One region of the Candidatus Enterococcus mangumiae genome, then DNA from elsewhere that is predicted to be linked to it. Evidence: riboswitches for the same ligand, from Rfam matches in the RefSeq annotation. Region 1 holds a riboswitch; the other holds the start of a gene.

Region 1 (4,928 bases):
TAACAGAAGTGTTATGGAAAAAGAAGAGATGATGATTGATGTCTCTTCTTTTTTGTGGTCTAATGGCTAAGAATGAACGATTAGTTGAAAAAAAAGGGCGACTGGGCTAAACTTAAAAGTAATAAATCGTAATTTAGGAGTGACACATTTGGATGCACGTTATGCAATCATATTAGCCGCGGGTAAAGGGACTCGCATGAAATCAAAACTATACAAGGTGCTGCACCCTGTTTCTGGAAAACCGATGGTCGAACATATCATCAACCGTGTAAGCGAAACAAATCCTGACCAAATCGTAACGATCGTTGGCCACGGTGCGGAGAAAGTCAAAGCTCAGTTAGGTGAACGCAGTGAATATGCGTTACAAGCGGAACAACTTGGAACGGGCCATGCGGTACTACAAGCTGCCTCATTTTTAGCAGGTAAGGAAGGCACAACGTTAGTCATCAGTGGCGACACCCCTTTATTGACAACTGAGACGTTGAATAACTTATTTGAATACCATCAAGGGAAAAATGCAAGTGCTACGATTTTGACTGCGCTAGCAGAAGACCCAACAGGATATGGAAGAATCATCCGTGACCATGTAGGGATCGTTGAAAAAATCGTTGAGCAAAAAGATGCGTCTCCAGAAGAAGCATTAGTCCAAGAAATCAATACAGGGACTTACTGTTTCGATAACAAAGCGTTATTTGAAGCATTGAACAAAGTCGGCACAGATAATGCGCAAGGCGAGTATTATTTAACAGACATCGTTGAGATCCTAAAAGATGCTGGTAATCCAGTTGCTGCCTATCAAACGGAAGATTTTGATGAATGTATGGGCGTCAACGATCGCATCGCACTAGCAAAAGCAAGCGAATTGATGCGCCAACGAATCAATAAAAAACACATGGTCAATGGCGTGAGCTTTGTTGATCCAGCCACCACGTATATCGATGCGGATGTAGTGATCGGATCAGATACGGTGATTGAAGCGGGTGTCCAACTTCAAGGACAAACGGAGATTGGCGAAGATTGCTTCATCGGGGCGCATTCTCGCATCGTTGATAGCAAGATCGGTGACCAAGTAGTGATCGAAAACTCAGTGATCGAAAACAGCGTGGTCAAAAGTAAAGCAGATGTGGGACCTTATGCTCATTTACGTCCAAAAGCTGAAATTGCTGAAGGCGTCCATATCGGTAATTTTGTCGAAGTGAAAAATGCGAAAATCGGCAAAAATACAAAAGTCGGTCATTTGACGTACGTGGGCGATGCGACATTAGGGGAAGAAATCAATGTCGGTTGTGGTGTCGTTTTTGTCAATTATGACGGAAAAGCAAAACATCATACAACAGTGGGTGACCATAGTTTTATCGGTTCAAATGCGAATCTTGTGGCGCCAGTAGATGTTGCAGAGAACACATGTATCGCTGCTGGTTCAACGATTACCAACGATGTTCCTGAGCATGCGATGGCAATTGCACGTGCTAGACAAGTCAATAAAGAAGGATACGCGAAGAAACTCCCATATTCAAATTGATACTTTTTGTAAAACCACTTGATTTATTCGACAAATATGACTAGTATTTATTAGGTAGTAGAGTTGTGAAAAAGAAAGCGGAGGTCCTCATGTCCAAACATTACTTTGATCCAAGATTAAAAATATTTGCATTAAACTCAAATCGTCCATTGGCAGAAAAAATCGCTGCAGCTGTTGGGGTTGAACTAGGAAAATCATCAGTCACTCAATTCAGTGATGGTGAGATCCAAGTCAATATCGAAGAAAGTATCCGTGGCTCACACGTGTATGTTATTCAATCAACAAGTAGTCCGGTAAATGATAACCTGATGGAATTATTGATCATGATTGATGCATTGAAGCGTGCAAGTGCTAAAACTATCAACGTTGTAATGCCTTATTACGGCTACGCACGTCAAGACCGTAAAGCTCGCGCACGTGAACCAATCACTGCAAAATTAGTGGCAAATATGATCCAAAAAGCTGGAGCAACAAGAATGTTGACACTTGACTTGCACGCAGTCCAAATCCAAGGATTCTTTGATATTCCTGTCGACCATTTGATGGGCGCACCACTGATTGCGAATTACTTCTTAGAAAAAGGGATCCAAGGCGATGATGTCGTTGTGGTATCACCCGACCATGGTGGTGTTACTCGTGCGCGTAAATTGGCTGAATTCTTAAAAGCACCAATTGCGATCATCGATAAACGCCGTCCGAAAGCGAATGTGGCAGAAGTGATGAATATCATTGGTCAAGTAGAAGGCAAAACATGTGTCTTGATCGATGACATGATCGATACAGCTGGAACGATCACATTGGCAGCTAACGCGTTGAAAGAAGCTGGAGCAGTGAGCGTTTATGCATCATGTACACACCCTGTATTGTCAGGACCTGCTTTACAAAGAATCGAAGACTCTGCAATTGAACGCTTAGTCGTAACAGATTCAATCTATTTGCCAGAAGATGGTAAAATTGATAAGATTGACGAAGTAAGCGTTGGCGGCTTGATGGGTGACGCAATCAAACGCATCCATGAAAACAAACCAGTCAGTCCTTTATTTGAAACAAAAAGATAAAGGTCGGTCAAAACTAAATAATTACAATCACAAAGGGGAGTCCGTTTTGGGCTGAGACTGAATTATTCTAAACCCTTCGTACCTGTTTCGGTTATGCGAGCGTAGGAATTGTGAATGAATAGCTTTTGCTAGTGTAAATATGCACGAAGCTGTCTGCTAAAATACAAACTTACTTCCTCCTTTGTGATGTCCAATGATAAAGGAGGAAGTTTTTTTATGAATAAGAATCATCGTGTCTGGATCGAGGGAACGATCGTCGCAGCGTTATCTTTAGTGCTTTCTATGATCCCTCTGCAAATAGGTAGTAGTTTTGAGATCTCACTAGGACAGATCCCTATGACTTTATTTGCTTTAAGAAGAGGCTGGAAGGCTGGGATGGGGGCTGCATTTCTCTGGGGAATTCTCCATTTTCCTCTAGGAAGAGTGTACTACTTGAGTGTGATCCAAGTCTTGATCGAATATCCGATCGCTTTCACGTTTGCTGGTGTGGCAGGGATTTTTTCACAAAGAATGCAACAAAGCTACCTGCAAGGGAATCGTAAGAAAATGGCCTCAACGATCATTTTAGCAACATTCGTTGGTGTGACCGCAAGATATTTCTGGCATTTTGTTGCTGGTGTGGCTTTTTGGGGAAGTTTCGCGTTATGGGGAATGAATCCATGGTTATTCTCTTTAGTCATGAATGGCGCAAGTGGGATTGCGACAGGGATTGTGACAGCAATCGTCTTATTAGGGATCGAGCAGACTATGCCTTCTTTATTTGAAGGGGAACGTTTACAGACTCGTAAAAACTAAAAAAAAGCGTAAAGGACAGTCGACCTTTACGCTTTTTCAATTGGATTGCTTTCATCATACAAATGTATTGTACACAAAGTCAGAAGTATTGCCTTCTAGTTGCCAACGTTGTTGTGCGACATGATAGACAAGAACAGCTACCGGTTTTTCTTCTAGATAGCGTGTCCCTTTTAATTTCCAAATATAATCTTCGATGACATAGATCGGAATCTCATATTTATCATCGATCAAACCCGCTTGATCAAATGAAAAAATGATTCCTTCTTGCATCAAGTTACGCATTTTTTTCAAGACTTCCACGCTGATTTTCTCGACGGGGATCTCTTTTCGGAAAAATGATTTTTTTTCGTTGATTTTACCTGCTAAGATCTTACTCAATTTGTTGGCAAAGATACGATAAAATTCATCTAAATAACGGTAGTAGGTCCTACCTAGATGATCACTCAGATCGAAATAGACAAAGTTGTTTTGTAATTTATAGAAAAAAGGAGAGTGAAGATGAGTTTTCATATGACCAAAATAAAGCAACTCTGAGATTTCCAGAGGACTTAGTTCTTTTAACATCGTCAAATCGGTAAAATCGATCCATTTAAGATCCGTACTATTGTTACGGCTGCGCACTGTTTGGAAAAATTTTTGGATATTCTCAGTGCCGCGAATGACCTTCAAACCAGTATGTGATTCATATTCTCCGGCAGATGCAGAAGGGTCCAACAAAAGTAGATTTTGAGGGAAATGCACGATGCTATTTGAAAAATCATTGATAGACAGCCCTTTGGTCAAAACGGCGTTACTAGTTGTATCGATATGTACATATACTGAATCACTCATCATACTCCTCCTCCCCTTTGTCTCATCCCTTTCATTTTACAACATTTACTGAAAAAAAGCTTGTTTCTTTTATTTTAAAATTCGATTACAAAGTAACGATTAGTTTATGGATAAAGTATGGATAATGCGCAAAAAGGAATCTATATATAACGTTGATAACGTGTTACTGTTCACGCGCGCCCTTTTTGGCTGTTTACTGATATAATAAAAGAAAAAGAGAAGCAGAGGTGTCTATGAAAGTCCAAAAAGTCTATTGGTCGGAACGTTATCAGCAGAGTGGCGTGCAACAAGCGAAACAACCTTTTGCCTTTTTCACTACCCATCAGGAAAGCCGTCAACATTTTTGGCAACAAGCAAAAAAACAACAGGCATGGAAAATCGTCTCGCAGAAGATGAACATTTACTTTTCTGCAGAAATAACGAATGAAAAACTGACCTACACAAACATATTGATCGAAGAAGATTATTGGCAATGGTCCGAAATTTTTGTATTACTAGAAAGTACTGTCCGTTATTTTTTCAAAAAATATGCTTGCTTCCACTTTGATCATCCTATCTCGTCAAACATGATCGATCGCTTTCAACGAAATGGTTATTCGGGAACGAGTACATTGGGAAAGGAGCTGTCCTATCATACAGGACTTGTCTTAGGTGGAGGAGGCGCGCATGGCGCGTACCAAATCGGTGTCTGGAAAGCACTGAAAGAAGCAGATTTAAAAATC
Region 2 (4,928 bases), 1.0 Mb from region 1:
TTTCGATTTGTAGGAATATTCTTCATCAATAATAGAGGTGTTTTTTCTGTATTTAAGTAATAATTAGAGATTACTAAATCTACTTCTGATACTTCTGTTTGATAATCATAAAAAGCAAAAAAATAGGCATGCCCATAATACGTTTGTATCTTATTCATCAACCATAATCGATGAGTATGGTGTAAATCGTCTTGAATCAATATTTTTATCGGATCAACATTACATAAAAATAAATCGTAATAATCTAAGATAAAATAATATGACAAAAACAATTGTTCCCAATTTTCTAAAAGAGCCGTTACCTCACTGTCTGATGTATTCTTAAGTATTTTGTGACAATCCTCCATTACGATTGATGCACGTAAGTTTTCTTCTTGAATTTCCTTAATGTATGAACGATTAAAAAAAAGATCCGTATTCCCAAAGAATAAAGAACTTCTTTCATGAAAGGCGACAAAATTAAAAATCAATTCGGGATCTTCTATATCCAACTTAAACTGAAATTGTTGTTCTAGCGCAACTGCTAAATTTAATACTGCTCGAAATGAAGGAGTATTAACTTTCTTATGGATTGTTGCGTGACTATTTTCATATTTTTTATTACCATCAATAATTCCGAAAGAATAGATGATCTGATAAAGAAAATACCGTTCATCCAAAGACAAATCCAAATTCATTTCATCCACCCATTGATTTAGATAACTAAAATTATAGTCATTATCAACAACTTTTCGATAGAACTGATTGATTTTTATTGCTCTTATTTTACTCCGCTCTAAATTGATTGTTAACCAATAGGAAAGCATCCGTCTTTGCAAAGAACTCAATGAAACCTGATAGATTTCTTCAAATGCATTGATATAGTTTTTTATAATAGACAATGATGTTTTAAATGGCCAACTTTTCTCACTATGTCTAGTAGAATTCCAATAAAAGTAATAAAAGAAACTGCGTACTGCAATTTCTTCAGCATTCAATTCCAATTTGAAAGGTTGGAATTTAAAACGATGTCTTTCAAAATAAGGTACTAATAGTTTTGCATAACGAAAAACTGTCGATACATTGGTATACTGAGATTTAGCAAAAGATTCAAGTGATTCATCGGGATAATGGTACATAAAATCAATCAATTGATAATTATAGGAATCCTTATAAAAATACAGATAAATATTGTAGATTGGGAAATCTTTCTTCTTATGTATCCAAAATTGTTTATTGTTTCTATTCTCCAGAGTAATATTTTCTCCATACTCTAAAAACAAGAGACTTAGTTCTTCAATATAATGAAGAATTGATTTTTCTGTAACAGTTAATATTTCTTTTAGTTCTTGCATTGAGCACCATGTGTCTTTTTCCAATAAGTATTCTAATAATATTATCTTTTTTTGAGAAATCTTTGTTAGGAAAGTTTGCATATTATTTCACCCCTAAATGTTAATAAGAAATTTACTAATCTGCATTTTAACACGTAATCAAAAGAAAAAATATTCATAAAATTTCTAGAATTTAGAAATAAATTTGTAGTGATACTTAACAATTGAGAAATGGTTATTACTAAATTTTACTTACTTTATTCTCACACTTGAACATCCATCTATTTTCAGATATGATTAACTAGTAACCGAATATGATTTTGTTTGCGGGGGGACGTTATTGCGTTGAGAAGGTAAAACCTGACCCTTTGAACCTGTTGGTTGATACCAGCGTAGGGAGCAAATGTCCTTTTTGTTGATGCGAAATCGAAACAATCAAGGCATTCTTCTATACTGGAAGAATGTCTTTTTTTCTATTTTAAGGAGGAACCTGATGAAGAAAGTACTAAGTATTGCCGGTTCAGATTGTAGCGGTGGCGCCGGTATCCAAGCCGATTTAAAAACATTTGCCGCTCATGGTGTTTACGGCATGTCGGTGGTCACCTCAGTCGTTGCTGAAAATACCGCTCGTGTGATTTCATATCAAGACATCTCACCGACGATCATCAACGAACAAATGACAGCTGTTTTTGAAGATATCTACCCAGACGCTGTCAAAATCGGGATGTTGTCTTGTGCAGATACCATGTTAGCTGTCGCTGATAGTCTTAAAGAATGGCAACCTAAACATGTGGTTTTAGATCCTGTGATGTATGCGAAAAACGGGAACGCACTGATGGAGCCTAAAGCGATCGACACATTGATTGCAGAAGTCTTACCATTGGCAACATTGATCACACCAAATATTCCAGAAGCAGAAAAAATCGTGAATCGTTCGATTTCTTCAGTGAAAGAAATGGAGCGAGCAGCAAAAGCCATTCATGAAATAAGTCAGAGTGCGGTTCTGATCAAAGGCGGTCATGGTTCAGGTGAAGCTACTGATGTCTTGTTTGATGGGGAAAACCTTTATTCCTACAGTTCAGCACGCATCCCCACAAAAAATACTCACGGAACTGGTTGTACCTTCTCTTCTGCAATCGCTTCACAACTTGCCTTGGGTGCAACATTAGAACAAGCAGTTTCAAAGGCCAAAAAATATATCACCATGGCGATCGAGCATTCACTAGAATTGGGCAAAGGACATGGTCCGACCAATCATTTTTATTCGCTTTATCGCGATGGCTTAAAGGAGGAGCAAAACGAATGAACACATTTTTAGGAACAGCTGTAGAGACGGTACGTACGAACAATCCTTTGGTCCACCATATTACCAACTATGTGACTGTCAACGATTGTGCAAATTTGACACTTGCAATCGGTGGCTCACCGATCATGGCGGATGAAGTGCTGGAAGTGATGGAAATCACAGGGATGTCACAAGCATTGGTACTAAACATGGGAACGCTGAACGAACGTACGGTAAATTCCATGCTTTTAGCTGGACAAACAGCTAATGAAAAAGGGATTCCAATCATTTTTGATCCCGTTGGCGCAGGCGCATCTGACTTCCGTAATGAAACAGCCAGATCGATCATTAATATGCTGAATTGTGCCGTGATACGTGGTAATATTTCAGAAATCCGCTTCTTAGCCGGAATCACAAGTTCCACAAAAGGTGTCGATGCCTCGGCGAATGATACAAGCTCGATTGAAGAAGCGCAACTGATTGCAGATCAATTAGCAACAGCGCATAAATGTATCGTAGTGATCACTGGTGCTGTTGATGTGATTTCTGACGGACGACGAAACATCTTAGTGCATAATGGTTGTGCTGAAATGAGTAGGATCACTGGTACCGGTTGTATGCTCACCTCTTTGATTGCTAGCTTTTGTGGTAGTTTCCCCGATCAACTCTTCTATGCAGCCACTACAGCTGTTTTAGCAATGGGCATTGCTGGAGAACTTGCTTTCGAACAAACAACTGGTACCGGAAGCTTTCGTGTCGCGTTGATCGATGAGATCAGTCGTATCGACCAACAAACATTGACCCAACGAGGAAATTATGTTGAAAAATGACATCGATTATCGTTTGTACCTCGTCACAGATCAGTCACTGCTAAAATCACATACACTTCAAGAAGCAGTGAAACAAGCACTTGATGGAGAAATCACCGTCTTACAGTTGCGGGAAAAAGCAGCCAGCTCACGTGACTTTTTTGAAGAGGCTCATCGTCTCAAAGAATTGACAGATCACTATGGGGTTCCATTGATCATCAATGATCGGGTAGATATTGCGTTAGCTTGTGATGCAGATGGTGTACATGTTGGTCAAACAGATTTACCTGTTGCTGTGGTGAGAAAAATGATCGGACCTGAAAAAATCATCGGTGCTTCCGTTCAGACCGTTGAACAGGCGATTTTAGCAGAAGAAGCCGGTGCGGATTATTTAGGTGTAGGTGCGATGTTTCCCACCTCTACCAAGTCAGATGCAATTGAAGTAACAAAAACTGAACTAAAAAATATTCTTCAACATGTTTCGATTCCGGTTGTTTTGATCGGCGGACTCAACGAACGGACGATTGCAGCATTCAAGGACTTCCCGATCCAAGGTTTTGCCGTTGTTTCAGCGATCTTGGCAAAGCAAGAAATCAAAAAAGCAACTCAAGAACTTTTCACCCAAATCAACAAATTCATCAAATAATAAAACAAAAAAGCAATCTGCGTAAACGTCCATATACATTTACACAGATTGCTTTTTACCTTGTGACTCATTTCAAACTTTTTAAATGATTTTCAACGAGATAAGCCGTTTCTTCAATCGATTTATCCGATACATCGATCACAAAATTGCCATAGCGATCGAAAATCTCTTGGGAGTATTCCAATTCTTTATTGATCGTTTCTAAATTATTGTAGCTAGACGTTTGATGTAATCCTAAAGAATCTAAGCGATTGCTACGAATTCTCACTAGATTTTCTGGATGGCAGATCAAGCCGACGATTTTCTTTTTGTCTACTTCTTCTAATACTTTTGGTAAAGGGACTTCAGGAATCAACGGAAGATTTGACACTTTATAGCCTTTATTTGCCAAATACATACTCAACGGCGTTTTTGATGTTCGAGAAACGCCAAGAAGGACGACATCCGAATCTAAGAACCCTTTTGGATCTTTTCCATCGTCATATTTAACCGCAAATTCGATGGCAGAGATCCGGTTGAAGTACTCTGTATCTAACTTATGAACAGCACCTGGTTCTTCAATCGGTTGCCTCCCTGTTTTTGCATGGATGATCTCAAATAGCGGATGCATCAAATCGATATAGAGTAAGCCTGTTTTTTTACTGAAAGCTTTGGCAGCTTCTGATAATTCCAGATTCACTAGTGTGCTGATCACGATCGCTTTATCACGCAATGCATCTGCTAAGATAGGTAACAGTTCTTCTTTCTTGTTCACAAAAGGAAATTTATAGTTATTATTGAATACCAAATTAGGATATTGAACCATCACAGCAGATAACAATTTTTGCGATGTTTCACCTAGTGAATCTGAGATAGAATAAACATTGACTTCATTT

Evidence for each region. Region 1 has a riboswitch for thiamine pyrophosphate ahead of thiT (energy-coupled thiamine transporter ThiT). Riboswitches for the same ligand answer to the same signal wherever they lie in the genome.
Region 2: another riboswitch for thiamine pyrophosphate. It lies ahead of thiD (bifunctional hydroxymethylpyrimidine kinase/phosphomethylpyrimidine kinase); the one in region 1 lies ahead of thiT (energy-coupled thiamine transporter ThiT).

What each region holds. Positions count from the first base shown of each region.
Region 1 covers NZ_CP147250.1:991,008-995,935, reverse strand. Annotated here, with positions in the region: gene glmU (bifunctional UDP-N-acetylglucosamine diphosphorylase/glucosamine-1-phosphate N-acetyltransferase GlmU) at 149-1,522, shown strand; gene DOK79_RS04800 (ribose-phosphate diphosphokinase) at 1,612-2,580, shown strand; TPP riboswitch at 2,604-2,705, shown strand; gene thiT (energy-coupled thiamine transporter ThiT) at 2,797-3,375, shown strand; gene DOK79_RS04790 (hypothetical protein) at 3,430-4,206, opposite strand; gene DOK79_RS04785 (patatin-like phospholipase family protein) at 4,440-4,928, shown strand, end outside.
Region 2 covers NZ_CP147250.1:3,251,373-3,256,300, forward strand. Annotated here, with positions in the region: gene DOK79_RS15360 (helix-turn-helix domain-containing protein) at 1-1,415, opposite strand, end outside; TPP riboswitch at 1,632-1,729, shown strand; gene thiD (bifunctional hydroxymethylpyrimidine kinase/phosphomethylpyrimidine kinase) at 1,807-2,619, shown strand; gene thiM (hydroxyethylthiazole kinase) at 2,616-3,428, shown strand; gene thiE (thiamine phosphate synthase) at 3,418-4,053, shown strand; gene DOK79_RS15380 (pyruvate, water dikinase regulatory protein) at 4,121-4,928, opposite strand, start outside.